DNA from 2 places in the Pelotomaculum sp. FP genome. Region 2 is predicted to be linked to the other one. Evidence: a T-box and tRNA genes for the amino acid it is inferred to sense, from the RefSeq annotation. Region 2 holds a T-box; the other holds one or more tRNA genes.
The links. The T-box of region 2 lies ahead of metG (methionine--tRNA ligase). A T-box ahead of a tRNA ligase gene usually reads a tRNA of that ligase, here a tRNA-Met.
Positions count from the first base shown of each region.

Region 1 (15,074 bases), on a different contig from region 2:
CCGCCTGTTATCTGCATGGTAGCGGCGCAGGGACTTGAACCCCGGACACCACGGGTATGAACCGTGTGCTCTAACCAGCTGAGCTACGCCGCCATATTCGGTTGCCAGTCGTCGGAGGCCGGATGTCTGATTTCTGACGTCTGACCTCTGAATTTGGAGCCGCTAACCGGGATTGAACCGGTGACCTCATCCTTACCAAGGATGCGCTCTACCTACTGAGCTATAGCGGCATTATAAAAGGGGCCTTGAACACGGTAACTTACCGGCCCCGCAGAATATAGAGTAGCATATCATCGCGACATTTGTCAAGCAAGGTTTCTCTGGTTATTTTGCCTCGAGTTTGGCAGCAGTTTCACATCTGACGAGTCGCCCGTAGAAGAAGAAAACTTAACAATAATGCAGCTAACCCGCGACATTATCAAGGAGTTGGTAAGACACGGTATCTTTAGAGAATTAAAACTCAGCTATGTGGGTGAGGCCTTTTCACACTGCATATCTTAAGAGCATTGCGAATGAATTCGCACCTACATTTGAGCGGCATTGCAGCGGCCGAAATGTTTTCAGGGCAGTTACTGCCCCGCGTTGTCCGGACGAGGGAACCTGAAGAAAAAGGTGGAGCCTTCGGAGCCGGTCTCAATCTTTATTGTCGCCCCGTGGCGCGCGGCAATACTGTAACAAACCGCCAACCCCAGCCCGGTGCCCTGCTCCTTGGTAGTGAAAAACGGGTTGCCGATTTTCTCAATGATGTCAGGTCCTATTCCCGTGCCCTGATCCTGGACCGACAGGACCACCTCATTGCCCTCGGTAAAAGTCCTTATAGTCAGGCAGCCCCCGGGGGGCATTGCCTCCAGCCCGTTGCGCACCAGGTTTAAAATAACCTGGCGTATTTCTTTTTCATCGAAGGGCATATCCGGAATATCTCCAAGATCAACTTCGGCGTACTTGTCCTGGATCAGCGCGCTTGCAAGAATTAACGGGAAAACGGCTTCTATAATTGCGTTCAGGCTCTGGACCTTAAAGAGTACCGCCCTGTCCTTGGCCAGAGAGAGAAATTCCTGAATAATTGAATTGGCCCGGTCCAGTTCCTCAATCATCAAATCAAGGTACTCTTTATATTTGAGACACTCGGGTTTACCCCTCAAAACCTGTAAAAGACCGCGCACCGACGTCATCGGGTTTCTGATTTCGTGGCCGAAGCTGGCGGCCATTTCGCCGACAAGGTGGAGCCGGTCCAGGCGGACCATTTCCCTTTCCACCTGCCTTCGCCTGGTAATGTCCCTGACGATAGCCACCGCGCTTTCCTTTCCCCCGATGACGGCCCGTTTTAAGCTTACTTCAATTGACAAGGACGCCCCGTCACTATCCTTCAGCACACTCTCAAAAAGCAGCGGTTCCCCTTTGGCGGCCTCCGCCATCCACCTTGCCGCACTATCCCGGGCGTACTGCGGCAGGTTGATGAGCCGGCCGTCCAGATCCGGGCTGCTCTCCAGCGGCTTGCAGCCGAACAGTTGACAGGCTTTTTGGTTGACATCGGTAACGACGCCGGTGTGCAGATCATGCACCAGAATGGCGTCATCGGCCCCGTCGAATATTGCCCGGTAGTTGGCCTCCGAGATGCGGAGGGCATCTTCGGAGCGCTTGCGGTGAACGGCAATGGCGTAGAGATCCGCCAGGCGCTCGATCAGCGCCAGATCCTGCTCCCTGTAATCGCGGGGTGAATTGGCCAGAGTGACGAGTCCAACCAGCATTTCGTTAAAAATAGCCGGAGCGGCGATTACACGGTCGATGGGGATATGGCCGGGAGGCGTTCCTGCTGAACGCGGGTCTTGAGCAGGGGTGTTGGTAAGCAGTGATTTTTTGTTCCGGATGACCCACCCGCCCAAATCACCAAAGCGCTTGTAGACAATGTCCTTGTCTTTAACCTTACAGTTATCCCAGATATCCCTGGTCATGGTACAACAAATGAGATAACCCGTCTCAGGCTCGATATAGCCGACATAACCGTATTTGCTGCCGGTAAGGCGCTTGGCATGATCCAGCACCAGGATGGAAATATCCTCAATCGCGGCAGGCGATAGAAGCTTGCGTGAGAGTTCGGTGATAGCCAGGCTTATCTCCAACTGCCGCGAAAGGGCTTCCTCAACCTGCCTGCGCTTTACTATTTCCAACGAAAGCTGCCGGTTGAGCTTTTTATACCCGGCTGTACGATCGAGCGCCATTTGCTCAAGCCAGGCCCGGCCTTGTTGTAGTTCATTATCCAACAGCTTGAGCCTGGTAATGTCTCGTACAATTATTCCCAACATGTAGCCTTTGGCGGTCATGATGGAAAAAGCCGTCATCTGGATAATTTTGCGTATTCCGTCGGGCCACTGAATAGCTGCTTCGCCCATGGCCGGGGATAGCCCGGTCTCCAGCATATGCAAGATGTTTGTTTTGAGCCTTTCGTATAAGGCCGTTGTTTTAGCCTCACTTGACAATAATTGGAAATAAACATCCCAACAAGGGCGTCCCACTACCTCGCTGCGCTTTAGCCCCGTAATATGTTCCAAACTACTGTTCCATTCGAGAAATCCTCCCTGCTCGTCGGCAAAAGCAATTCCGTCAAATGACTGCTCCAAGATAAAGCTGTGCAAACTTTGGTTGCTCAAGGCGTCCTCCGATATTTTGGCAAAATATTTCCTTATCCAGGTAAATTCAGCAAAAAATCAGGAACTCCTTGTTTTTGTGTAAAATTTTATAAATAAAGGAAGCAGGGGGACGGTTCTTTTGCTTCCTTTTTTCGGAAGCAAAAGAACCGTCCCCCTGCTTCCCCCTGCCTCCTAGCGGGCGTGGTTTCCACCACTTCGACAAGCGGCCCCAGTTAGCAGTTCGCCGCTGAGGAAATCCTTGGCAACCTGTTCTACCTCACCGGAGGCTCTGGTGATAACCCGTATGCTGTTGTAAAAAAACATTTCCACCAACGGGCGGCTGATCACATTGGCGATAACGACCTCCACCCCTTCGTTCTGAAACATACCCACCAGGTCTCCCAGAGCGGTTTCGCTGGTGATAATTTTTTTGCCGGTGATCATACCGTCATCCGCTTCAATAATGACGAATTCACCATTTCTGCCAAAATAGTCATCTACCATCCCATTCAGGTAAGGCATCGCAATTTTCATCTTCTTTGACTCCCTTGTTAATTGACTTTTGCTTTACTCAGTTATCTGCCAGTCCTTTTGGGCGCAGGCCGGGCAAACAGTGCGCCTGCAGCAGACTGTTCCCACCCATTGATGACCGCAACGGCGGCACTCCAGTTTGTGTTGGGCCAATTTAAAGCTGCCTCCGGTTACTTTCAAGGCTGACCCATTAATCAGAGCAAATGCAATTTTTTTTCTGGCCGAGGCCAGGATGCGGTGAAAGGTAGGCCGCGAGACCAACATCTTTTCGGCGCATTCTTCATGCTCCAGCTCCAGTAGATCTCTAAGCCGGATAGCCTCAATTTCTTCCACAGAAATAACAACCTCATCAAGTTCTGTACTCGGTATTCCCGCAGGCTTAAAGCAGGTAACCATGGGAAACTGCTCCACTCTCCTGCATTTTGGAGGTCTAGGCATGCGATCACCTCTTTACTTAAAAGACTCTATATTATAATTCTCAATTTTCCCCCATCATACAGCGCTGAAAGGGTGCGGGTCAACAGAATACTTGCCGGGGCAGTTCCACATGAATAATTATATAAATAATATTGAACATATGTCAATAATAGAACAAAGCGCTGTAATCGCTTACAATAATTGAGAGAAATTTAAATTTTCTTTAATGGATTTTTAATAAATTGCTGGTAGGCTGTTTTAAAAGGCTGCTGGAGGGATTAGTTTGATTAATGCGCTTATTTTAATTATCCTTGTCGTAGCGTTAATCAGTATTTTGGGAACGATTATGTGAAATATTGCAATAAAAGCTCAACACCAAGCGCCCCAATCCTTTGGGAAGCTTGGTGTTAGTTTCAATGACGGTAATATAGCGGTCTGCTGTGGGGATAGCTCCTTCTTAGTAACAATCAGCTTTCAGCACATCCTCAGCAATTCCCAAATTCGCGGATCCTCCAGACCCAGCCTCCACACAGCTATACCCATTATCCCTTCTTGAAAAGCCAGGTTTAGTTTTACTGCAAAGCTCCTCACATCTTCAAACCAGACAATATGGTTTACTCCATTTGCCGTGTAGGTGTAGGTTGATTCCTGCGCCTCTTCATCATAGCGGATGGCAACTCCATGGCGGGAGGCGGTGGTTATAGCTTCTTCGAAGGACAGTTCCCTGGGAAGTTCTGTCCCGGGGGACCAATCACGCCCGTACACGGCCATTCCCAGACGAATCTTTTCCCGTGGTATCACGGACAAGGCATAGGTCAGCACTTGACGGACAAAGCCGTAAGAGGCGATGGGACCGGGAATTGCGACATGTTCATCGTAAGCCAGGAGATACAGCTGGTCGCTGTACCTGGCCAGGTCGGAGTAGCTGAACGCCCCCGAAAATGGGTGGGCCGGATCGTCTTTAAGTTCAGGAGGAACGGATATGGTAACCAAAAGCCCATACGGTTTTAATGCCGCATAAAGCTCTGCCATAAACATAGTCAAATACTGTCTGTCTTCCGGCGGCACAAATTCAAAGTCCACATTCACGCCAATAAACCTTTTACTAAGGAGCATATTTAAAATGTTTGTTATAAGAGTCTGGCGCAGGCTGGGGATGGTCAAAATCTTGTGAATGGCTCCGGCCAAATTATAGACTAAAGCCACCACAGGCAGGCCCAATTGCTGCAGCGTCGCCAGGGTATCGGGGTCGGACTGGTCACTCAGGGTCCCCTGCTCGGTTGCACCAAACCAGTAGGGGACAAAATAAGTAATATCTTTACCGTGAACCTGCAGATCCACCAGCGCCCAAGGATCCGTAACGTAATACCAATTGTTTTCAAAATAAAACTGCTGTCTTAACATAGCCGGCCTTTCCTTTGCCACAAGATGCTGCATTTTCAGCAAATCCTTTTTACCCATAATACACATTAGTGGCAAGAATTGACACAGGGCTATGTCCGGGAAATTAAAAAACCCCGCAATTGCTTGCGAGGATTGATTTCTTTGGTTGCGGGGAGGGGATTTGAACCCCTGACCTTCGGGTTATGAGCCCGACGAGCTACCAACTGCTCTACCCCGCGATATCGACAAAGCTTATTATATCATATCAGGAGCCCTTTGTCAAACGGCCAGGGCCCCAGCTTAAAAGCGATGGTGGAGGGGGCTGGATTCGAACCAGCGAAGTCGTCGACGGCAGATTTACAGTCTGCTCCCTTTAGCCACTCGGGAACCCCTCCATATTTAGATGTGGGTATCGCTTCTCAGTTGGAGCCGGCGATGGGACTCGAACCCGCAACCTGCTGATTACAAGTCAGCTGCTCTGCCAATTGAGCTACGCCGGCGCTGACACAGTAGCTATTATAAGCTATTATGGCGGTGCTGTCAACCTGAAATAAATTGGCTCCGTCTCCAAGTGGGTCCCGGACAGCAGCCATATCGGCTTAGCCAGCATAGAAAAACCTTTAACCGCCGGTTAAAGGCAACCTGTCAGTTAACTGGTTATGCTTCGCGCTTTTCAAGGTAGCGTTCGAGTTTCCGCTTCACGCGCTGCAACGCGTTGTCGATTGACTTGACGTGGCGCTTTAAGTCTTCGGCGATTTCCTGGTAGGACTTGCCTTCCAGGTAGGACATCAAGACTTTCCACTCCAGCGAACTTAAGATCTCGCCCATCTTCTCTTCGATATCGTCAAACTCTTCCCTGGAGATTATTAACTCCTCGGGATCCGTGATTTTCGAACCCGATAGTACATCTAGCAGGGTGCGGTCCGAATCCTCATCGTATATGGGCTTGTTAAGGGAGACGTAGGAGTTCAGCGGTATATGCTTTTGCCTGGTGGCAGTCTTGATGGCAGTGATAATCTGCCTGGTAATGCAGAGCTCGGCAAAAGCCCTGAATGAGGATAGCTTGTCCATCCGGAAGTCCCGGATTGCCTTATATAACCCGATCATACCTTCTTGGATGATGTCTTCGCGATCGGCCCCGATCAGAAAATATGATCGGGCTTTGGCGCGGACAAAATTTTTGTACTTATTAATCAGGTATTCCAGGGCTATTTCGTCACCCTCCCGGGCAAATTCCACAACTTCTTCGTCAACCAGCAGCTGAAATCCGTTGTAAACTTCCGTCTGGGCTTGAAAAATCACTATTCTCCCCCTCTTTTTCCCATCAACCAACGAGAAAAAAAATAAAAAACCCCACCCTCGCTAATTGACAATGCCCAGGCCTTCAGCCCGGAATGCACTTTTTCTTTTCACGGGGCTAGGCATATGTTGATTATAGTTTCGGTCAGGTTCCTAACTTATTATAACGAAGCGGTGGAAGCTCGTCAAGGTAAAATTGGACGGGCTAGCCCTTTCCCCGCCTCCATTGTTCAAATTTGGAGCGCACCTTTTCCAGCAAACGGTTTTCCAGGTAACCGTCCACCGGCTTGCTTTGCTGGTAGTGGACCTTGCTTTCCTCTTTGGTCCGCCGCACTTGCTCGCGCAGTTCACCTGGAGTCAGGCGAAACGCTCCCCTGCCAAAAATGATCACCTGTTCGGCCCAGTCCGAGGTGGCTACATATACCGTCCCCCCGTCCTCTGGAAAGGAGCCGGCCATGCGCTCGATCAGTGAGTCGGCTGTTTCCCCCTGCTGGGTGTAAATTACCTCCACCCCGTCTACAACTTCCGTTCTTTCAGCGCCGCCTTTAATTTGGTGGGCGTCAAAGACGACCACCACTTTCAACCCGGTTAGAGCCGCGTGGTCGGCAAGTATGGACACCAGCTTTGACCTGGCGTAATCCAACCCGGTTTCCCTGTTCTTATTAAATTCGGGCCAGGCATAAATAATATTATAACCGTCAACGATGAGATGACCCTTCATTTAAAGCGATTCTCCTCTGGCGCACTACTTCATAGGCCAGCAGGGCGGCTGCAACTGAAGCATTTAATGAGTTTACACGACCGGACATGGGCAGGCGCACCAGGAGGTCACACCGCTCTTTGACCAGACGGCCCAAGCCCTTGCCCTCACCGCCTATGACCAGGCCAAGCGGTCCCTCCAGGCGGGCATCCCAATAAAGTTCCTGTCCCTCCGGATCGGCGCCTACCATCCAGAGGCCTTGCTTTTTCAATGTTTCGATAGTCTGAGGCATATTGGCGACCCTGGCCACCGGCACATATTCAATGGCCCCGGCCGATGCCTTGGCTACAGTTGGCGTCAGTGGGGCGGAGCGGCGGCGCGGAATGACAACTCCGTGCGCGCCGGCGGCGTCAGCGGTACGGAGGATGGCGCCAAGGTTATGCGGGTCGTTGATCTCATCCAGCAGGATCAGAAACGGCGGTACACCGGGACCGGCTCCAGCCAGGATGTCTTCCACTTCCACATACTCTTTGGCGGCTGCCAGGGCTATCACACCCTGGTGGGCGCCATCGGGGGCGAATTTGCCCAGCCGCTGCCTGTCCACCTTCTGCACGGGGATGTGTTTCTCCCTGGCCGCGCCGTAGATTTCCATCAAGGGCCCGGACAAAGGCCCTTCGGCGATTAATATTTTATTGATGGGGCGGCCGGACCGCAGCGCTTCCCGGACCGGGTTGCGTCCTGCAATGACGTCTTCCAGGCGAAGTCTCTCCTTTTGAAAACTACTTAAAATTACAATATGGCTTGCCTTATGAAAAACACTTGTAGTACCCCAGAAAATGTAGGTGCGAATTCATTCGCACAAATGTTACATTAGTCACATAAGTTCGGCGCTGACGCGCCGTGTGCGATTAAAATCGCCTACATCGCACAGCCTCGACCAGCCCTGGTCCAGAGACTAGTTCTCGAAAAGCCTCTGGGGTAGTGGTCATGGGGTTATCCTCCGTTCTCTTCGCAATTCTCCACTTGTTCAATAAGAACGTCATACCGACCGCATCTGCAGACAGCCATCCGGCAGCTACGCGCTATTTAAGCTTTGCTGCAAGCAACGCACGCGCTAAGGAACGCACCCAGGTGCTACGTTCACTCCGGATAACCCCATGCCCGCAAGTCAAGCCTTTTCGAGAAGAATTTTTGTAATAAGTGTAATAAAGACAGTTCTCTGTCTACCAATCGGTAGTGGGCTTGCTTTCAGTAATTTGGATGTCTATGTAATACTAAACATTTTTAAATTGTTCCCTTACCTCGGTAATTTTACCACAGCTCATTTTGCCTTCCGGGCAGGGTCCGTTGACACAGCCTGGCCCGGCATCGCGGAAAATAACCGGCGCAGCTTTTTTGACCAGGCGCAGCATCTCAACGGCCAGGGCTCTTATTTCCCACTGGGCCCTGTTGCAGCAGCGCAGCGAAAAAAAGTGCAGCAGTTCGCGGGCATTCATGGTTACCAGCAGCTTCGTCTCGGCTGCGTTGGGCAAAACGAAGCGGGCGTCCTCATAGGTTGGCTCACCGTGGTTCCCGAGCTTTTCCACCCAGTAATCGTACCACTCCTGCACCTGTTTCATCTGTTTCTTAAACACTTCAACAGCCCCGGGACCGAGCGCTTCTATGCGCGGCGGCACGATATAGCCGAATACTCCGTCCTCATTTTGAGCGCTTACCTCAGAGACATAGCGCTGCGACTTGACGCTGAAACTGGCGATGCGGTGACGGGTAATCTGGGCCAGCAGGCTGCGTGAGACTCCCTCGATACCGAAGGTAAAGCTGGCGTGCTCTATGGGGGATAGGTGTCCGGAGTCGATCAGCCGCGCTAAAAAGGTACCCTGATCTCTTTCTTTAACCCCTCGCTTCAGCTCCTCGAGTCCCGCCGGTGAGTAACACAGCTTGGCCCCCATAGCGATAGCTTCTTCGGGGCCGGGGGTATGTTTTAAAAGGCTGACGCTTAGTTTTTTAACACCCATTCGTAACACCTGCATTTCTTTTTGGTCGGGCGTAGGCTAATACTGTATTCCTTATTGGTCAGGCGTAAGGCGTAGGCTTATACGGTATTCCTATGGGGTCGTGTGCGAATGAATTCGCACCTACATTTACTGGGTTAGCCACGGGTCATCTCACGTCCCACGTCCTATTTCCAGCGCCAGGGACAGGATTTCGTCCAGGCGGTCCTTGTCGCCTTTGAGGTAGAGATAGCCGATCAGGCATTCGAAAGCTGTGCTTTGCCGGTAATCGATCACACCGGCGCTGCGGGGGGTATGGGGAGACTTGGCGTTGCGGCCGCGGCGAATTACAGCTGTTTCTTCCTGTGTGAGGATCCCTTCCAGCTCTCTGAGCAGCCTGGCCTGGGCTTTCGCCTGCACAAATTTTACGGCCTCATCGTGCAGGCGGTTGACTCTTGAAATACCGCTGTTGACGAGGTGGGAACGTACGGCCAGTTCATAGACGGCGTCCCCGATGTAAGCCAGCGCCAGCGCCGGCAGTTCACCTGGTTGAATATTTTTCAACCCCCATCACTGCTTCTTCCAGCGAACGCCCTGAGGAGTATCCTCAAGGACCACGCCAAGTTCTTTCAAACCGTCCCTGATCCGGTCGGCGACTGCCCAGTCTTTCTTCTTGCGGGCTTCTTGCCGGATCTCAATAATCAGGTTGATTAACCCTTCCGCCAGGCTGGAACCATCACCTGCGTCACTATCTAAAAGGATTCTGCCGCTTTGCGGTTCAACCTTAAAAAGCCCCATGACCCCGTTGAAATTCTGAAACAGGTCATAAGCGCGCCGGAGAGCCTCCCGGTCCGGGCCGGAGACCTCGTTTCCCGCCTTCTGGACGGCGCTGTTGACCTCTCTGGCCAGGTCAAAGATGACTCCCATGGCCAGAGCAGTGTTGAAGTCATCGTCCATGGCGGAATCAAAGGCGGCTTTTAAGTTTTCAAGGGAGGCTGTTAAGTCTGCCGCCCAGCCGGAAACAGAGCGGGCGGTGGAAACTTCTCCCTTCCTCTCCAGGGCTTCGGTCAACAGCCGGATGCTGGTCTTGATCCTTTCCAGCCCTTTCCCGGCAGAAACCAGGTTTTCATCGGCAAAGTCGAGGGGGCTGCGGTAATGAGTGGAGAGGAGGAAAAAGCGGACTACTTCCGGCGAAAATTTGGACAGGATGTCCCTGACCAGGAAGAAGTTGCCCAGCGACTTGGACATTTTCTCGTCGTTTACGGTAATAAAGCCGTTATGCAGCCAGTAGCGGACAAAAGGTTCTCCGGTTGCCGCTTCAGCCTGAGCGATTTCATTTTCATGGTGGGGAAAGATCAGGTCACTGCCTCCGCCATGGATGTCAAAGTTGGTCCCGAGGTATTTTTGCGACATGACCGAGCACTCGATGTGCCAGCCCGGCCTGCCCGGTCCCCAGGGGCTGTCCCAGGACGGCTCGCCCGGCTTGGCGGCCTTCCAAAGGGCAAAATCCATGGGGTCTTGCTTGCGGGTATCCACATCCACCCGGGCGCCTGCCTGCATGTCGTCGAAGGTACGGCCGGAAAGCCTGCCGTAAGGCTCAAACTTGCGCACTGCAAAATAGACGTCCCCGTCCACTTCATAAGCAAAGCCGTTTTTGATCAGCGCTTCAACAGTCCCGATGATGTCGGGAATATGCTCCGATACCTTGGGGTGTTGATCAGCCCGGCGGACGTTAAGGGAGTCGGCGTCTTTAAAATATTCATTAATATACATATGGGAGAAAGCGAGAGGGTCCTCCCCCTGCTCCCTGGCGCGGTTGATAATCTTGTCGTCGACGTCGGTGAAGTTCTGGACGTAAACTACCTCGTAGCCTTTGTAGTCAAAATACCGCCGTACCGTGTCAAAAAAGACCAGCGGCCTGGCATTGCCGAGGTGCACATAGTTATAGGTCGTCGGGCCGCAGACATAGATGCCGACCCGGCCCGGGTCTCTCGGCTGGAAGGTCTCCTTCCGCCTGGTCAGGGTGTTATAAATCTCCATCTTTTAAGAAACACCTCTCTCGGCAGCCCGTCAGTTCCTCCCGGCGCAGGCCTGCCAGTTGAAGATTCTGGTCCTCCAGTTCTCTGACCCGCTTTTCCAACCTTTCTATACTTTTATGCATACATACAAGCACGTCTGTAACAGGGTCGGGAAGCTGATCGTGGCGCAGGTTTACCTCGCCGGGCGCCTGCCGGGGATCTACTTTATGGCCGTCCATAACAACGATCTTGCCGGGAACTCCGACCACAGTGCAGTCGGAGGGCACGGCCTTTAAAACCACAGAACCGGCGCCAATCCTGACGTTGTCACCAACCGTAAAGGATCCAAGGACCTTGGCGCCGGCGCTGATCATTACGTTGTTGCCGATTGTGGGATGCCTTTTGCCTTTTTCCTTGCCTGTCCCCCCCAGGGTAACCCCCTGGTAGACGGTAACATTGTCCCCGATTTCAGCAGTCTCACCGATAACGACGCCGGAGCCGTGGTCAATAAAAAAACCTTCTCCGATCCTGGCGCCGGGGTGAATTTCGATACCGGTTATAAAACGGGCGAACTGGGAAATGAGCCGGGCGATAACAAACCAGCCCCGGCGAAAAAAACCGTGCGCGAGCCTGTGCATAAGAACAGCGTGAAGACCGGGATAGCACAGGACCACTTCCAATACGGATTTGGCGGCGGGATCCCGCTCCATCACAGCCCGGATATCCTTGCGCAGCCGGTCGAACATGCCAATACCCCCTTGCAGGTCGTAAGTCATAGGGCGTAAGGCGTAGATATATACTGCATTCCTTTGTGGTCTTGAAAGACATAAGCTTCACATTATATTATGTAAAATACCCACTATGTAGCCTACACCTTACAACTGACCATTAAGAATTGCAAAATAATAGCTTTACGCCCTATGCCTGACCCATAAGAACTGCAGTATAAGCCTACGCCTTACGCCTGACCATTAGGAATGCAGTATTAGCTTACGCCTGACCATTAAGAATTGCAGTATAAGCCCTCGCCTGTTCCAGGCGGTTGGCGACACCGGTTTGGCCGAGGATGGCCATGATCCGGTTTAAATCGGGTCCGTGGGTTTTTCCGGTCAGCGCTACCCGGACCGGCATAAAAATTTCTTTGCCTTTGACGCCCAGCTCTTTGCCGACTTCCTTGAGCAGAAGTCTGGCGCCTGCTTCGGTGAGGGCGGGACCTGTAGTAACCTTGGCTTTGAGGGCTTGCAAAACAGCCGGGACCTGGTTGCCGGCCATGATCTCCCTGGCTTCGTATTCTTCTATGTCGACCTTGTCGCTAAAGAAAATAGCGGCGTGGTCCGTGATTTCCTCCAGACAGTTCAAATAATCCCGTACTAAGGCAACCACCATTTTAACCCACTCATACCTCTTAGCAGTAAGCGGTTGACTTATATAGCCTGCCTCTTCTAAATATGGTATGGCCAGTTCGGTAATCCGTTCCAGGGAGGCGGTACGGATATAGTGGCCGTTGAGCCAGTTTAGCTTATCGAGGTCAAAAACGGCGGGACTTTTGGACACTCGCTCCAGAGAAAAATGCTCCACCAGCTGTTCCAGGGAAAAAACCTCTTCTTCTCCTCCGGGGGACCAGCCCAGCAGCGCCAGAAAGTTAACCAGGGCCTCGGGCAGGTAGCCTTTTGCCTGGTACTGCTCAATAGCGGTGGCGCCGTGGCGCTTGCTCATCTTGCTGCGGTCCTGGCCCAGGATCAGCGACACATGGGCAAACTCCGGGATCTGCCAGCCCAGCGCTTCGAAAATTAAAATCTGGCGCGGTGTGTTCGACAGGTGTTCCTCGGCCCTGATTACGTGGCTGATTCCCATGGTGTGATCATCTATGACCACAGCGAAATTGTAGGTGGGAATACCGTCGGATTTTACAATAATGAAGTCGCCAATGCCGCTGCAATCAAATGAAACCTCGCCCCGGACGAGGTCGTTGACCTGGATGACATGGTTTTCCGGCACCCTAAAGCGTATCACCGGCTTGCGGCCTGCCGCTTCCAGGGCGGCGCGCGCTTGCGGCGTGAGGTTGCGGCAGCGGCCCATATAGCGGACCATCTCGCCTTTTTCCAAAAGCTCTTCCCGCTCGGCTGCCAGTTCCTCCTCCGTACAATAGCAACGGTAAGCCTGGCCGCTTTCCAGTAAGGTGTCTGCATACCGGCGGTAAAGGTCCAGCCTTTCCGTCTGGCGATAGGGCTCGTTGGGGCCCCCAACCTGGATCCCCTCATCCCAGTCCAGGCCAAGCCAGCGCAGGGCATTGAGGATGTTTTCCTCAGATTCCCTGGTAGAACGCTCCAGATCGGTATCCTCTATCCGGACTATTAAAGCGCCCCCGTAATGGCGGGCAAAAAGCCAGTTAAACAACGCCGATCTGGCCCCCCCGATATGAAAGGGACCGGTGGGACTCGGCGCAAAACGGACTCGTACCGGCAACAAAATGGTTCCTCCTTAAGGCGCAAATCAGCCGGAAGTCATATCTAACGGCTGGTTAAATGACCCTTTTTTATCGTAGCTTATTATAACACCTGTTTTATCCGGCAGGCAAATGGTCAATAGCAATTCATAAAAAAATGTGAGTGCGAAAGCCCGCAAGTCAAGCCTTTTCGAAAGAGGCTGATGAGGCTGATGAGGTTGATGACGAACGGCGCCGCGATAACGGCCGGGCAACTGCCCTAAGTCCCCGGACCGCCTTCTAGAAGCGCCGCGCCATAAGCGGCAATACCCTCGCCGGTACCGGTAAAGCCAAGTCCCTCGGTCGTCGTTGCCTTAACGTTGACCTTGGAAGAGCTAATCCCCAGCGCTTCCGCCATCTTTAGCTTCATTTCTTCCATATAGGGAGCCAGTTTCGGTCTCTGGGCCACAACCACCGCGTCTATGTTCCCCACCGTGAAACCCTTTTCGTTCAGCACTTCACCGACTTTTGACAAGAGGATCAGGCTGCTAATTCCTTTATAGCGTTCATCGGTATCGGGAAAATGCCGGCCGATATCACCAGCCCCGGCGGCGCCCAGCAGGGCGTCCATAACGGCATGCGCCAGCACATCCGCGTCGGAGTGCCCCAAAAGCCCCTTGTCATATGGGATCTCGACACCCCCCAGGACCAGCGGCCTTCCTTCCACCAGCCTGTGGACGTCATAGCCAAACCCCACCCTCATTTTTGACCACCCCCGGCCTGAGAGGCCTCGAGCAGGGCCGAAGCCACGATGAGGTCTTCGGGAGTTGTAATTTTGATATTCCGGTAACTGCCATCCACCAATTTCACCGCCATCCCCAGCCTTTCAACCAGCGCCGCGTCGTCCGTGGCCCTGAAGTTTTCCTCATGAGCGCGGCGGTGCGCGTCCAGAATAACCCCGTAACGGAAAGCCTGAGGTGTCTGGGTCAACCACAGCCTGTTTCTGGGCAGGGTTTCGGCCACAAAACCGTCCTCCCGGGCTAGTTTAACCGTGTCTTTTACAGGCACGGCGCAGGTTGCGGCGTCAAACGCAAGGGCGGCCCCGACGACCATCTCCAGGTTTTCATCGCTCAACAGGGGGCGGACCCCGTCATGTATGACCACAATATCCGTATCAGGCGCAAGCGCCAGGAGGCCGCTGTAAACGGAATCCTGGCGCTCTTTACCACCTTGTACGACGGCTGTTATTTTCTTTAGCCCCAGCTTGTCGACCACAGCCCGGCGGCAATATTCCTCTTCACCTTCGCCTACGGCTACCACTATGGCCTGCACCAGCTTGCTGGCTTCAAGAATTCTTAATACGTACCCCAGTATAGGCGCCCCGGCCAGAGCAATAAACTGCTTCTTCACATCCGACCCCATCCGGCTCCCGCAACCGGCGGCAGGCACCACAGCGGCAACCTTAACCAATGGCGTTCACCTCACCCAGATGAGCTTGTCCTTCGCCGCGTTTTTCATACTTGGGCTTGGCAAAAATCATCCGCCCGGCGGCAGTCTGGAGAACACTGGTGACCAGCACCGGGATAGTCTGGTTCATATAACGCTTGCCGTTGTCCACCACGATCATGGTACCATCATCCAGGTAGGCAACTCCCTGGCCCATCTCTTTTCCGTCCTTGACCA
Region 1 covers NZ_QFGB01000058.1:11,804-26,877, reverse strand. The annotation lists tRNA gene Psfp_RS17475 (tRNA-Met) at 17-93, opposite strand; tRNA gene Psfp_RS17470 (tRNA-Thr) at 155-230, opposite strand; gene Psfp_RS17465 (PAS domain S-box protein) at 570-2,648, opposite strand; gene Psfp_RS17460 (NifB/NifX family molybdenum-iron cluster-binding protein) at 2,820-3,161, opposite strand; gene Psfp_RS17455 (DUF134 domain-containing protein) at 3,195-3,596, opposite strand; gene Psfp_RS17450 (glycosyl hydrolase family 18 protein) at 4,050-5,036, opposite strand; tRNA gene Psfp_RS17445 (tRNA-Met) at 5,122-5,197, opposite strand; tRNA gene Psfp_RS17440 (tRNA-Tyr) at 5,269-5,353, opposite strand; tRNA gene Psfp_RS17435 (tRNA-Thr) at 5,383-5,458, opposite strand; gene sigH (RNA polymerase sporulation sigma factor SigH) at 5,616-6,260, opposite strand; gene Psfp_RS17425 (NYN domain-containing protein) at 6,463-6,978, opposite strand; gene rlmB (23S rRNA (guanosine(2251)-2'-O)-methyltransferase RlmB) at 6,956-7,714, opposite strand; gene thyX (FAD-dependent thymidylate synthase) at 8,232-8,972, opposite strand; gene Psfp_RS17410 (ribonuclease III domain-containing protein) at 9,123-9,512, opposite strand; gene cysS (cysteine--tRNA ligase) at 9,519-10,988, opposite strand; gene cysE (serine O-acetyltransferase) at 10,975-11,712, opposite strand; gene gltX (glutamate--tRNA ligase) at 11,957-13,432, opposite strand; gene Psfp_RS21830 (hypothetical protein) at 13,460-13,666, opposite strand; gene ispF (2-C-methyl-D-erythritol 2,4-cyclodiphosphate synthase) at 13,672-14,154, opposite strand; gene ispD (2-C-methyl-D-erythritol 4-phosphate cytidylyltransferase) at 14,151-14,861, opposite strand; gene Psfp_RS17380 (PIN/TRAM domain-containing protein) at 14,854-15,074, opposite strand, start outside.
Region 1: it has a tRNA-Met gene. The T-box ahead of metG (methionine--tRNA ligase) is inferred to sense a tRNA for this amino acid. The anticodon was not compared.

Region 2 (14,435 bases):
AGTGCTCGACTTCGGAGAGATTATCGCCGAAGGACTGCCCGAAGAGATCCGTAACAACCAGAAAGTTTTGGAGGCTTATCTGGGCAAGGGGGTGACGGTAGCCTGATGCTGTCTGTAGATAATATTCAAGTCTTTTACGGAGCCATCCAGGCGCTGCACGGTATTTCCTTCGAAGTCAAGGAAGGAGAAATCGTGACCCTGATCGGCGCCAACGGCGCCGGTAAATCCACGACCTTAAGGACCATTTCCGGCCTCTTGCGGCCCAAGTCCGGCGCCGTCAAGTTTGGGGGCGCCGACATTACCAGAGTTCCCGCTCATAAGATTGTCCAGATGGGCCTGGCCCACGTACCGGAGGGAAGAAAAATCTTTCCCGACCTGACTGTGCGCGAGAACCTGATCATGGGCGCTTATACCAGGACTGACCGCGCTGAAATTGCAGGCAGCCTCGATAATGTATTCCAACGTTTCCCGCGCCTTAAAGAACGGGAAAAGCAGTTAGCCGGCACCCTCTCGGGCGGCGAGCAGCAAATGCTGGCCATGGGACGCGGGTTGATGTGCCAACCCAAGCTTCTGATCCTGGACGAGCCTTCCATGGGGCTTTCCCCCATCCTGGTCGAGGATATTTTTAAAATAATCGCGGAGATTAACCAACTGGGAACAACTATCCTGCTGGTCGAGCAAAACGCCTTTATGGCGCTTCAAATAGCCCACAGGGCCTATGTGCTGGAAACCGGAAGGGTCATGCTGGCCGGCCCTGCCGCCGAGCTGCGGGAGAACCCCAGAGTCCGCAGCGCCTACCTTGGCGATGTCATTGAGATAGCCTGAACTAATAGCTTGAGCACAAGAAAAACCCGGGGCAGGTACTCCGGGTTATTACTTATATGATGCCGCAGCCGCATAATGGGCGTAGGTCGTAAGTCGTAAGGCGTAGGATATACTGCATTCCTAATAGGTCTCCATATTTGAACCTTAAAAGGTCAACGAAAAGAGTAATCTTGTTTACGCCTTATGCCTTACGACCTACGACTGACCTAAAAGCATATCTATAAAAGTCATATTCGTTTGTTGATGCCGCATGGATCATTTCTGCCGGGATGGTTGGCCTCAACCAGCTCAATCCCTTTGGCCTTAAACCATTCTTTTAAAAAGACAGCATACCTGTCATTCTGGTAATTATACCACTCTCTGCGTGTTTCCTCGTAATCATCGTCCATCAGGGCTTTTCTGAAATCCACATCCGCAGCCAGCGCCTTGGCCAGGATTTCCTTCACCAGGGGGGCATCAAGGGTATCAATGAAATCCTGTTTGATTTTTATGTCCAGTTCCTTATCCAGCTTCGGGAGCCTCGCAAAGTTTTCCGGCTGGCTGTCCATTTTCTTAACCTTTTCTTCGTGTTCAGGGAAGTCCATAGGCGCGTAAAAGTAATGTTTTCCTGTCTGCAGATCCAGGTAATACTCGGAATACTCGCTGCTGTTTTCAAAAGCGTTGACCAACCATGCCAAAACCACAGGTACCTGGCGCATCTCAACCGTTCCTTTCTTCAAGTACTGCCGTCAACAGCCAAGCAGCTCTCCATTAAAATTCTATCCCCCTCTGGGCGGGAATCCCCCGGGTAAAGGGATGTTTAATTTCCCGCATCTCAGTGACCAGGTCTGCCTTAGCGATAATTTCGGGAGAAGCATTGCGTCCGGTCAGGACCACGTGCAAACTTTCCGGCTTGGCGTCTAAAAGGGCCAGAACGTCACTCTGAGCTACCAGCCCGTAATGGATGGCGTACAGGATCTCATCCAGAATGATCAGGTCGTAATTTGCCTTTGAAAATTCAGCCCTGGCGGCCTCAAGCGCCTCCCCGGCGGCATGTCGGTGCCCGTCAAGCGACTGGTCGTCCGCTCCCTTGATGAAACCTTCTCCCATCTGCCTTATTTCAAAATTTGGGCCAAGCTTTTCTACCGCCTTCAGTTCCCCGTATTTCCAGCCACCCTTGATGAACTGGAGAACCAGCACCTTCATCCCCTGCCCCCAGGCTCTTAAGCCCATACCAAGAGCAGCCGTGGTTTTTCCCTTGCCGTTGCCCGTGTTGACCAGGATTAAACCTTGTTTCTTTTGCTCTTGCATAATAAGCTCCCGTTCCTTTCTTCACAGAAAAATCTTTCTATCCTGAACATAAGAGTCCGGCATACGAAGCGTTACCCCAAAGATGCAGGTGCGAATTCATTCGCACAAAGGCAACATTGGCTGCCACAAATTCGGCGCTGGCGCGCCGTGTGCGATTGAAATGGCGCCTACATCGGCTGGTATTTTCATGCTATGTGGCGCCGCCGGCTTATTATTTATTCAAGCAATTCCGAACAATCTCCTGCCATTTTCTGTACATGTTTTCGCCAATTCTTCGACATCTATTCCCTTAAGCGTCGCAATCTCTGCCGCGGTAAAAGCAATGTAGGAGGGTTCGTTGCGTTTGCCCCGGTGCGGCGACGGCGTCAGGTAGGGTGCATCTGTTTCCAGCAGCAGGCGGTCCATGGGAACCCGGCCGGCTACATCTTTCAACCTGGACGCATTCTGGTAGGTTACCGGCCCGGCAATGGAAATATAAAAGCCCATGGACAGGCATTCCTGCGCCATCTCCCAACTGCCGGAGTAGCAATGCATGACACCTCCGGCGGCGCCCAGTCCCAACTCGCGCAAGATATCCATGAGATCACCGTGCGCGTCCCGGTCATGAATGATTACCGGCAAGCTCAGCTCGCGAGCCAGGATTAACTGCTCCCGGAAAACCTTGCGCTGCATTTCCCGGGGGGAAAGATCACGGTAGTAATCCAGCCCAATCTCGCCCAGCGCCACCACCCTGGGGTGGGCGGACATGTTCTTTAATTCCTCAAGGTAGCCGGGCCCGGCTTCCATCGCATTGTGCGGGTGAAACCCTACGGAAGCATATACCATGTCATTATTTTCGGCCAGTGTTATGGCTCGCCGGGAGGATTCCAGGTTGTAGCCCACGTTGTTGATATAGGCCACCCCTGCGCCGCGCGCCCGTTCCAATACCTCCTCCCGGTCGAGTTCGTACTCCTCTTCAGCAATGTGGGCATGTGTATCAAACAAAAGCATGGCAATCATCCTGTCCTTTTTATACTTCAATCCGCGGGAAAAGAGCCTGGGCCCGCTTAACTTTTACCCCGGCGGGGAATTTCCCCCAGGCCAGGGAATCCCAGGTTTGCACGCCCTCCCGCCCGGCCAGGCCCAACTGGGACCAGACCCGCGGGGGCAGTAGAGGCATGTAGGGCGCCGCTATGACGGTGATAAAACGAATGCACTCGGCCAGGTTGTACATGACCGTAGCCAGCCGCTGCCTCTGAGCCGGGTCTTTGGCCAGGCCCCAGGGCGCCGTCTCGTCCACGTACTTGTTGGCGCGTCCCACCAGGCGCCATAAGGCGCTCAAGGCTCCGGAGAGGTCCAGCGCGTCCATTGCTTCTTCAACTTTTACCGGAGTCTGTTCGGCCAGGTCGATCAATTCCTGATCCGGACCTTCAGGGGCGCCGGGCGCTTCAACCACACCCTGAAAATATTTTTCAATCATGGCGATGGAGCGGCTGACCAGGTTGCCCAGGTCATTGGCCAGGTCCTTGTTGATCCGCTCTACCAGAGCGTCCTCGCTATAAGAACCGTCCGAGCCGGGGGGCAGTTCGCGCAGCAGGTAATAGCGGATGGCATCCACCCCGTACTTTTCGATTAAAACCAGCGGGTCCACCACATTTCCTTTGGATTTGGACATTTTACCGCTGTCGAGCAACAGCCAGCCGTGGCCCACCACCCGCTTGGGCAGTTCGAGTCCAAGGGCCATCAGGAGACACGGCCAGATGATGCTGTGAAAACGCACAATGTCCTTGCCCATCAGGTGGACATCGGCCGGCCAGTATTTTTTAAAAAGGGTATCGTCGCCGGTTCCGTAACCCAGCGCGGAGATATAGTTGGTCAAAGCGTCCACCCAGACGTAGATGACATGCTTGGGGTCAAAGGGAACAGGAATACCCCAGTTAAAGGTGGTCCTTGAAACACAGAGGTCCTCCAGACCGCTCTTAATAAAACTCACCATTTCATTGCGCCGTGAAGTGGGCTGAATAAACTCCGGGTGCTCCTCTATGTGCTGCAGCAGGCGGTCGGCGTACTTGGAAATCTTAAAAAAATAACTTTCTTCCTGGAGCAGTTCCACCGGACGTCCGCAGTCGGGACAATTGCCCTCCTCCAGCCTGCTTTCCACCCAAAAAGCTTCACAGGGTGTACAGTACCAGCCTTCGTAGCTGGCCTTGTAGATATCCCCCTGGTCGTATAATCTCTGAAAGAATTCGGAGACCACCTTTTTGTGACGCGGTTCAGTTGTGCGGATAAAATCATCGTAACTCACTTCCAGGCTACCCCACAGGCTCTTAAAGCCGGCTACGATTTTATCAACGTATTCCTGAGGGGTCTCACCACGTGATTTGGCCGCCCGCTCAATCTTCTGGCCGTGTTCATCCGAGCCGGTAAGAAAATACGTATCCCACCCGGTGAGCTTCTTGAACCGGCTCATGGTGTCTGCAGCCACCGTGGTATAAGCATGCCCGATATGCAGGTTGTCGCTGGGGTAGTAAATCGGGGTAGTAATGTAAAACGTGCCCTTGCTCATAATCTTATTCCTCCTTTGTTTAAGCTATCGAAGTAGACATTATTTTTTTCTTATTTTGGTCGTAAGGCGTAAGGCGCAGGTCAAATTGTCGCAGGTCGTAGGGCGTAAGGCGTAGGTAATACGGCATTCCTTTTAGGCTTAAAATTTGCCGCAATTCTCTGAAGCCCAATCAAATAATAATTAGGATTTCTTTCTTTTTACGCCTTACGCCCTACGCCCTACGACAGTTTGATAATACGCCACAACCTCCTCTTACCAGAAAAAGTTTCAGTAAACAAAAACACTCCCTCCTTGTTACCAAGGGGCGGAGTGTTAATATTACCCGCGGTACCACCCTTTTTTACCGGCTTCTCACGAAGCGGCCTTTCAAGGTACGGGGAAGATCGTTCCCGATACCCAAGCCTGGTAACGGCGCTAATCCCGTCGCGACCTACTGTAAGTTCAGACGCGCAGCTCCAGGGCCATGTTCAGCCGTCCTTTCCCCGCGGGTTTCCACCCAACCCCGCTCTCTGTGGGGTATTAATACCAGCTTACTCTTCCCCTTCTCAGCCTTTTTGAAGCATTTAAGAAAGCCAACAAACTGATTTTAATCCAAGGGAATCTGATTTGTCAAGTTTTCGACAATCAGGAAAAAAAGTAGTTGATTAGTAAATAAATGTGTTGACTTTTACTGGAATCGTTGGTACCATTTAGTTGTAAGAAATTTAAACATTGTGTCGAATTTTGTAGAGGAGGGATAGCATGAAATCGACAGGGATTGTCAGAAAGGTGGACGAGCTCGGCAGAGTGGTCATTCCCATTGAATTGCGGCGGACGCTGGGAATTGACGAAAAAGACCCTCTGGAAATCTACGTAGATAATGAGAAGATTATCTTGAAAAAGTACGAGCCGGCCTGCGTCTTCTGCGGCAACGCTTCGGATGTCCAACACTACCGCGGCAAAATGGTATGCCGTGAGTGTGCTCTGGCCATGATTGAAAACGCTCAAGCAATGTAATTTGCAGTAATAAGAGGGACGAAAGTCTCTCATTTTTTTTACTCAAGTTTCTTTCTCAAGTACCGCCTGGTAGACCTCCCGCCTGGAAATACCGCGCAAACGGGCAACTTCCCTGAGGGCATCCTTGCGGCCGGCTCCTTTTGCCTCGATCAGGGCTACATGAGCGGCAGGACTCAAGTGAAGCCACTCCGGTTCATTTTTTGCCGGGCTTTCAGCGCCGGCGCCGTCAACAACCAGGGTAAACTCGCCTCGCGGTTCCTTTTCCCTGAAATGCTCCACCAGTTCGGCCAGCGAACCCCGGATAATTTCTTCATGCAGCTTGGTCAGTTCCCTGGCTGCCGCTGCAGCCCGGTCGCCGAGGACCTCATACAGGTCAGCCAATGTCGCCCGCAAGCGGTGCGGCGCCTCATAGAAAATAAGAGTACCCTGTTGGGGCTGAAGTTCCCTTAATTTTTCGCGCCTCGCTTTGGCGGAGCTTGGTAAAAATCCAATAAAAATAAAGCTTTCCGTAGGAAGGCCGGAGACCACCAGGGCTGTAATACCGGCGCTTGGCCCTGGTATCGCAGTAACCCCACACCCTTCCCGCAGGGCTAACCCGACCAGTTCCGACCCCTGGTCCGACACTCCCGGCATACCGGCGTCGGAAACCAGGGCAATATTTTTGCCGGAGCGCAGCAGGTCCAATAGGACCGGCCCCTTGGCGCGCATATTATGGCGGTGGTAGCTGGTAAGCCCGGTATGAATATCATAGCGGCTCAAAAGTTTCCGGGTGTGACGCGTATCTTCCGCGGCAATCAGGTCGACCTCCCGCAACACTCGCAGGGCGCGCATCGTAATGTCCTCCAGGTTGCCGATAGGCGTCGCGCACAGGTAAAGTACCCCTTTTTGCCCTTCTGTCACAGTGTTTCACCTCCCCGGCTGGTTTAAAAGCTCCTCAAAAGACATCCTGCGCACCCACATTATAAGGCCAGCCTGGAATTATATTTCCACGCTGTCTTTTAGAAAATTAAGAGTTGCTCTCTTCAACCTTTTTGCCGGTTGAGGGCTCCGCTTCCTTGCGCAAAAAGGCCATACAAAAAAGGCACTCTCCAGACCTCCTGCGGCCGAAATAAAGGTTGCAGATATGGAACGCCTGGTCGTACAGTTCAAGGAGGTTCGAAAAGGCCGCGCCGGACTTGCCTGCAGCCTCACTTGCCGCGCCGTTTACCAGATCCGCGCGGTAAAAGGCGGCCAGTTCATTCCTGAGCCGGGAGTTTTCCTCATCCGCTTCCCGGATTTCATGTTTCAATTCCTGCATTTCAGCAAGCAGGGAATGTAGTTTTGCTTCCATTTCTTTAATGCGTTTGAACAGGCCCTGCACTAAACTGTCTCCTCGTTTGATTGCCGGGGGCATTCTTTCTTATGGCCTTTGCACATTTTGGCCTGGCCATCTTTAGATACAATTTCTTCACAGGGATATTCTTTGATGATTTTACTTTCCTTCAGTTCCACGCTGACGTACTTTTTAAATATATTTATACCGACTACCTTACCCTCCCCATCAGGGGTAGTAACCCAGCTGCCGGGATCAGGAAATTCTCCTCTGGCATGCTCGTAAGACTCGTTTTCGTATTTCAGACAGCACATCAGCCTGCCGCAGATGCCGGAAATTTTGGTGGGATTAAGGGAAAGATTTTGCTCCTTGGCCATCCTGATGGAGACGGAAGCAAAATCGGAAAGCCAGGTGGCGCAGCAGAGCTCACGCCCGCAACAGCCAAGCCCGCCCACCAGTTTGGCTTCGTCCCGGACCCCAATCTGCCTTAGTTCAATCCTGGTCCGGAACACCGCAGCCAGGTCCTTTACCAGTTCACGAAAGTCAATACGCCCTTCCGCGGTAAAATAAAAAATGATTTTGTTACCGTCAAAGGTCTGCTCAACCCCCACCAGTTTCATAGGCAGCTTATGGAATGCAATCTTCTCCAGACCCACCTGGAAAGCCCTGCATTCTTTTTCTTTGTTAGCGGCAAGTTGCTGGTAATCCTCAACGGTAGCTTTACGGATTACCTTTTTGAGCGGAGCCACCACTTCATCCTCATTAACTTGCAAAGGGCCCGCCACCACGTCCCCGTACTCGACACCTCTGGCAGTTTCCACAATTACCCCTTCTCCCATGGTCAGCGGGAGGTCACCGGGGTCAAAATAGTATATCTTACCGGCCTTTTTAAAGCGAATACCGACCACGATTAATTCCACTAAACGATTCCCTCCTCTACTCCGGTTGTTAAACCCGGAGCCCTTCCTGCCAGATGCAAAAATAGTATATCCAGGGCCAACCGGGTATTGGCGTTGGCCTCAATTTTTTTTCTGGTAGTTTCTATCTCTTCTAGTATCTCCAAGAGACGCCCGGTTTCAAAGCTTCCCGCCTCCTTTTCCATGATATCAATATGGTCTAAATGATATAAAAGCCCTGTTTCTCCAGTTAATTTAAGGACCAGCAGGTCGCGGTACCAGCATTTTAGGATCTCCAGGATAGCGCTTACTTTCTCTTTTTGCTCTGCGATTTGTCCCGCCATCGCCAGCGCCTCGTGGGGAGCGGCTCCGTCCAGGTCATGCGCCAGACGGATCGCGAGGCTTTGCTCCGCCTGGAATGTCCCGGCCGCGTAAGCCAGCGCTTTACCCATGCTGCCGCCGGCCATCGCAGCGGTCAGACCCGCTTTAACCGGGTCCAGACCATGCAGGGCAACCAGCCCTCCGGTCAGCTCCGGCAGGGGTATGCTTTTGAATGAGCACAGTTGGCAGCGGGACAAAATGGTCGGAAGCAGGGACTGCGGCTGGTCGGAAACCAGGATCATGACTGTACCGCCGGGCGGCTCCTCCAGCGTCTTCAGCAGGCAATTGGAGGCATCCGCGGTCATTAGCTCGGCCTGATCAATCAAAAACACCTTACGTCCGCCCTGGTAGGCTCTGTAGGGGATCCGGCGCAGCATGCCGCGCACCTGTTCAATCTTGATGGACGCTCCTGAGGGCTGTAACGTATAAAGGTCGGGATGGTTATGGTTCGCCGCCTGCCGGCAGGTACGGCAGACCCCGCAGGCGTCCCCGGCCGCCGGTTGAGAACAGAGCAGCGCCCGCGCAAAAGCCCGGGCCGTTGTTTTCTTACCCACCCCCGCGGGGCCGGCAAAGAGATAGGCATGGACAACATGGCCGCTGGAAACAGCGTTCATCAGAGTTTGGACTATCTGTTGATGGCCGGCTATCTCCCGCAGAAACCTCATCCCAAAATTTCCTCCACAACCCCAATGATATCGTGATGGACCTGCTCTATGGTACGGTTGGCGTCAATGACACGGTAACGGTCGGGGTCGCGCCCGGCCAGCGTCAGGTAACCGGCCCGGACTTTACGGTGAAAAACACGGTCCTCCTGTTCTATACGGTCCGCACCCCGGCCTGACCCCGTAATCCTCTCCATACCGGTATCACAAAGAAAATCCAAGAGCAGTACCAGGTCGGGCTTCAGTCCGGCCGTTGCCGTCTCGTTCAGCTTTTCTAACTGCCCGACGTCTAAACCCCTGCCAAACCCCTGGTAGGCCAGACTGGAGTCGAGAAAGCGGTCACACAGCACTATTTTTCCTTCCTGCAAGGCGGGCAAAATCACCTGCGCCACGTGCTGCGCCCGGGCGGCGGCATAAAGGAGGGCTTCGGCGACGGGGACCAGTTCGCTATGTTGCGGGTTGAGCAGCAACTCACGGACAGTCTCCCCAATTCTTGTCCCCCCCGGTTCCCTGGTGTACAGCACCGGGCAACCCCGGGCGGACAGTTTATCACCCAAAAGCTTTAGCTGGGTGGTCTTGCCGGAGCCGTCGATACCTTCAAAAACTAAAAACTTTCCCTTCATGCTAAAGCACCTCAAAATTTGGTCGTAGGTCGTAAGGCGTAGGTCGTAAGGTGTATACTGCATTCCTCTTAGTCGCATGTCGTGATACGTGGATGTATTCTGTATTCCTACAGTAAACAAAAACTGATTGTTAATCACAACAGTGAAAATATGCAATCATATAGTATTACCTGACTGGTGTAGTGTAGGTGCGATTTCAATCGCACAACGGGGCGTTAGCGCCGTACTTGGGCATCTAATGTAGCTTTTGTGCGAATGAATTCGCACCTACATCCGAGCAATATAGCAGAAGCCGAAATAATTTTTGGAGCAGCGAAACGCTAATTAAGCTATTAAGTCGCTCAATTTAAGCGCTTGTCGTACAGGCTCTTGTAGCTATTCTACCACAACACTGATTGTTTTTAGCGTTGGATCGGCCGGGCCGTGGCAGGGCAGTCCCATTTTTCTGACTGCCGTCAGGTAGTTGATAACATCCACGGTGATTTCCTCACCCGGGTTTACAGCCGGAATGCCGGGCGGGTACACAGCGATTGTCTCTGCTGAGATCCTTCCCCTGGCTTCATCAAGAGGCACCTGACGGAATTTTGCAAACCAGGCCTCGCGTGGTTTCATCAACACAATAAAACTGTCCGGCGGGGCAATGAACGGGATGGGTTCTGTCTTGCGCTCCCTGAAGGAGATGTCCTCCATGGCGCGGGCCAGTCCTTCACAGTCGGCCCGGACGGCGCCAATTGAGACAATAGCCACCACATGGGCGGAATCAGCCATTTCAACGTAAACACGGTAGCGTTCCGCCAGCATCTGCTGCACCTGGTAGCCGGACAACCCCAGCCTGCGCACTGAAATCACCAGCCTGGTCGGATCCAGGCTTGAGCCTTCGGGCAGGCGCTCCGGGGACAAAACACTCAAACCATCGATAATTGACAAGCGCTGGCGCAGGCCATAGGCCAGTTCCAGAGCCTGGTCCAGCAGTCCTTTCCCCCGCAGCGCCAGCTGCCGGCGGGCCAAATCAAGGGAAGCCATGAGCAGGTAGGACGGGCTGGTGGTTTGCAGCAGGCGCAGAGCTGCCGCGACACCCTGCTGCTCAATTCGTTGTCCTTGCAGGTGCAGGACTGAACTTTGGGTTAGTGAACCGCCCAGCTTGTGGGTACTCTGGACGGCAGCGTCCGCGCCGCAAGCCATGGCATCCTCCGGCAAGGCCGGGTGAAAGCGCAGGTGGGCGCCATGCGCTTCATCTACCAGGAGCGGCTTGTCCGCCCTGTGAGCAGCTTCAGCATAACCCTGCAAATCTCCGGTGACTCCGTAATAGTTGGGACTTACCGCCAGGACGGCGGCGGCTGCCGGGTTATTTTCCAACGCCGCCCGTATGGCGGCGGGTGCGACGCCGCAATCCAGACCGAATTCAGGCATAAGCTCCGGTGTGACGTAAACCGGGTCGGCGCCGGCCAGAACCAGACCGCCCAGGACCGAGCGATGGGCATTTCTCGGTACAACTACCTGTTTCTCACCCACAGTTGCCACAAGCAGGGCATGAATGCCGGCGCTTGTACCGTTAACCAGGAAGAAACTGCGGTCTGCTCCGTAAAGGCCGGCAGCCAGTTCCTGGGCCAGGCGGATGGGCCCGCTCGGGCTGTGCAGGTCATCCAAACCAGACAGCTCGGTCAAATCAAGGGAAAAAAGGGCTTTATTGTCCAGGGACATGAGACCTTCCGGAATGCATCGGCCCTGCCTGTGTCCAGGTATATGGAGATTGCACGTATTTTTTTCATTATGCCTGCAGAGCGCCTCAAAAAGAGGAGCCTGTCCTTGCCTTTCAGACAAAAAACTGCCTCCGGAACAAAATAAATAAAAACAAAAAAAAATTAAATACAAGTTTTACTAATCTTTAATTATATCATAGAAGTCACATTATTACCAACGCCATCCTGCAATTTTGCCATTAGTTTAACCTTATAGATAACAGAGCGCATGGTCACAATAAGAAAAACATTACTATATGTAAAGGAGTGATACCGGGTGGCAGAAGAACAGTCCTGGAAGGTAGATGAAAAGACTCTGTCCAAAAAATACGGCACCGACGTTAAGAAACTGATCAGGGCCTGGAAAAGGGGCTTTACAGATCAGGATATTGCTGTAAAGACCGGTATCAGGCCCACCACCTTATATATGATCAAGCAAGACCTGGAATTGGCGCACAGGCGCATCCGCCTGGCCCAAAAAAAACAGGCGCTGACCCAAGCTCAGACATTGGTTGGCCAGCACCAGATTTTTTTCAATCCCCACTTGTAGTAGTCATAGTCCGGATCGCCCCTGTCAAGGACAATGATTCTACGCTCACACTCGTTGCAGATATAGCGACCCTTAACCATGAGTCCTTCGAATGCAGTCAACTGGGGACGCCGGCATAATATACATGTGGGAGATGCGACTGCCACTTTATTTCACCACCGCTTAAATCACCTTTTCATATTAAATATGAACGCCACGGCTAATGGGTGAAAGGCGGTTTTTTCCTTTTCTCAATACTTATAGCGCAATCCGGGCATACCTCCTGGCATATACCACAGGCGATACACGCATCACTCGACTCAATAGTCGGCGTCCCATAAACTCCTAACACATCGGACCAGTTCAGACACTTTTTTGGGCATTTTTCAATGCATAGCCCGCAACCCTTGCAAAGGCCCGGGAAAAGTGTAAAATTTCCTTTTGTTAATTCCTGTGTTTTTGGTTGGAATTGCAGTGTCATTTTTATGGTCCTCCTTAAGCATTGCTGACGGCCCGATTATTTTGATCAGATCGAACCAATTCCATGCCCCGTTCCAGGGCTCTGAAATTTAACTCCCTCAACTCAGGCTGTTTTTCAAACTTGTAACCAAGTTTTCTTTCAACAGCCTCTTTAATCCGTTCCAGTGAAATCACCCCGGTTGCTCCTACTACGGCGCCCATGATCAAAATGTTAAAAACACGGGGGTTCAGCTCCTGCTTGGCGACTTCTATAGCCGGAATGGGCAGCACCCTGGCGGCATTGGCCGGCAGGTCTTCGTCTTTGACCTGGGTACTGCTTTCATAAACAAAAACGGTCTTAGGACCTACATATTGCCGGGTACGGTGTACCGCCCGGTCGCTTAAAGCCACTACGATATCCCCGGTTTGAAACTTGGGTGAACCAATCTGCTTGTCGCTAATCTGGACAAAGGCCACCGATACACCGCCCCGCTGCTCCACTCCGAAGTTTGGGATATAGAGAGCTTGTTTACCTTCCGCATTGGCAGCTTCCGCGATGATTTCTGCAACCGACTGGACCCCCTGGCCCCCCTCGCCTGCAAGTACCAATTTGGTTGTCCCGGTCATTAGCCCACCTCCCCCTGCACGGCGCCCGGCGCCTTGATTTCTCCCACTTTAAACTGCTTGGACATCTCGTTTTCGATAAAACTCCAGGTATCCTTGGCATTGGTACGCCAGTTGGTAGGACAGGAGGAAAGAGCCTCAACGAAGGAAAACCCGTTGCCGTTGATTTGGTTCTCCAGCGCTTTCTTTAACGCTGCCTTTAGCTGCCGTAGGTTGCCGATGCTGCTCCTGGCCACGTAAGCTCCGTCCGGTGTAATGGCGGATACCATCTCCGGCCCCTGCAGGGGATAACCGGTCACTTCGGGATCCCGCCCGTAAGGCGAGGTTTCGGTTTTCTGCCCCGGCAAGGTGGTGGGAGCCATCTGCCCCCCGGTCATGGCATATTGGGTGTTATTGGCCAGGATTGCCGTAATTTTTTCATTCCGGGCCGCCGCTGCGACCATATGCTGAGCGCCGATGGAATAACCGCCGCCGTCACCCATGTATGCGATGCAGATCAATTCCGGCCTGGCCCGTTTGATACCGGTCATAACCGGGATGGTCCGCCCGTGGTGGGTCTGGACCGAATCCAGGTTGAAGAAATCCCAGGATAAAAGTGAACAGCCAATATCACAGCCGAAGACCACTTTGTCGTGGATCTCCAGTTCATCAATAGCCTCTCCGAGAAATTTTAAAATAATACCGTGTCCGCATCCCGGGCAAAACTTATGGGGCTTGGTCTCCGCCCGCCAACTGCGGGGCATTTTTGGTTGTGGCGCCATGCAAGACTCTCCTTAAGGTGTCATATTAGTATGTTTTGAACTTTTTGTTTTCATCCTCTGCCGGGCCGCCTCAGAGGCTGTGGAACTAGCCAACTGAGGCCTTCCGCAACCTGGGTTTGCGCAGGCCGGTCTCCAGCAGTCCTTTAACCCTGACTTCAACTTCAGTAGCGGTAATACCGATCCCCGGCCGGAAAAGGTGAGTAATCTCAGCTGTGCCGCCGTAGGCAACCTCTTTAAAGAGCCTGGCCAACTGCCCGTAAGCTGACTCAACCACCAGAATTTTACTGACACCGGCTGAAAGCTCCTTGATTTGTTGCACCGGCAGGGGACGCAGGGTCACCGGCCGAAAATAACCCACCTTGTGTCCCTGCTCTCTCAGGTTGTTTACGGCCTCCCGTACCGCCCGGAAAACCACCCCGTGGCCGACCACCACAAGTTCCGCGTCATCCGTATTTTCAGCCTGGAATTCAGCAACCTCGGGCGCTATTCTTTCAAATTCAGCCATATCGTGGGATACCTTCTCGTAAAGCTCTTCTTCCAGGTTGTAGGTATTGCGGTGATGCGCCGGGGGCCGGTCCCGCCCCGGTACACCCGCCAGCCCGACATAGGCCTGCGGCTCGATAATTTGCACGCCTCGCTCTTCCGGCTTATACATGGTCAGGGGTTCACGCATTTTCGCCTGGTATCCATCACCAAGCACAAAAGTCGGAAAGCGGTATTTCCAGGCCGTGTTAAATGCTTTGATGGTGTAATCATACAGCTCCTGGTGGTTGGCTGTGGAATATACAATCCG
Region 2 covers NZ_QFGB01000074.1:560-14,994, reverse strand. The annotation lists gene Psfp_RS19045 (ABC transporter ATP-binding protein) at 1-106, shown strand, start outside; gene Psfp_RS19040 (ABC transporter ATP-binding protein) at 106-825, shown strand; gene Psfp_RS19035 (UPF0158 family protein) at 1,053-1,544, opposite strand; gene cobO (cob(I)yrinic acid a,c-diamide adenosyltransferase) at 1,576-2,118, opposite strand; gene Psfp_RS19025 (TatD family hydrolase) at 2,335-3,105, opposite strand; gene metG (methionine--tRNA ligase) at 3,125-4,660, opposite strand; T-box leader at 4,958-5,216, opposite strand; gene Psfp_RS19015 (AbrB/MazE/SpoVT family DNA-binding domain-containing protein) at 5,402-5,656, shown strand; gene rsmI (16S rRNA (cytidine(1402)-2'-O)-methyltransferase) at 5,699-6,556, opposite strand; gene Psfp_RS19005 (initiation control protein YabA) at 6,663-7,016, opposite strand; gene Psfp_RS19000 (stage 0 sporulation family protein) at 7,016-7,888, opposite strand; gene holB (DNA polymerase III subunit delta') at 7,888-8,910, opposite strand; gene tmk (dTMP kinase) at 8,907-9,530, opposite strand; gene Psfp_RS18985 (aminotransferase class I/II-fold pyridoxal phosphate-dependent enzyme) at 9,906-11,351, opposite strand; gene Psfp_RS18980 (hypothetical protein) at 11,547-11,819, shown strand; gene Psfp_RS18975 (sigma factor G inhibitor Gin) at 11,771-11,899, opposite strand; gene Psfp_RS18970 (4Fe-4S dicluster domain-containing protein) at 12,019-12,279, opposite strand; gene Psfp_RS18965 (2-oxoacid:acceptor oxidoreductase family protein) at 12,294-12,884, opposite strand; gene Psfp_RS18960 (thiamine pyrophosphate-dependent enzyme) at 12,884-13,642, opposite strand; gene Psfp_RS18955 (ferredoxin oxidoreductase) at 13,728-14,435, opposite strand, start outside.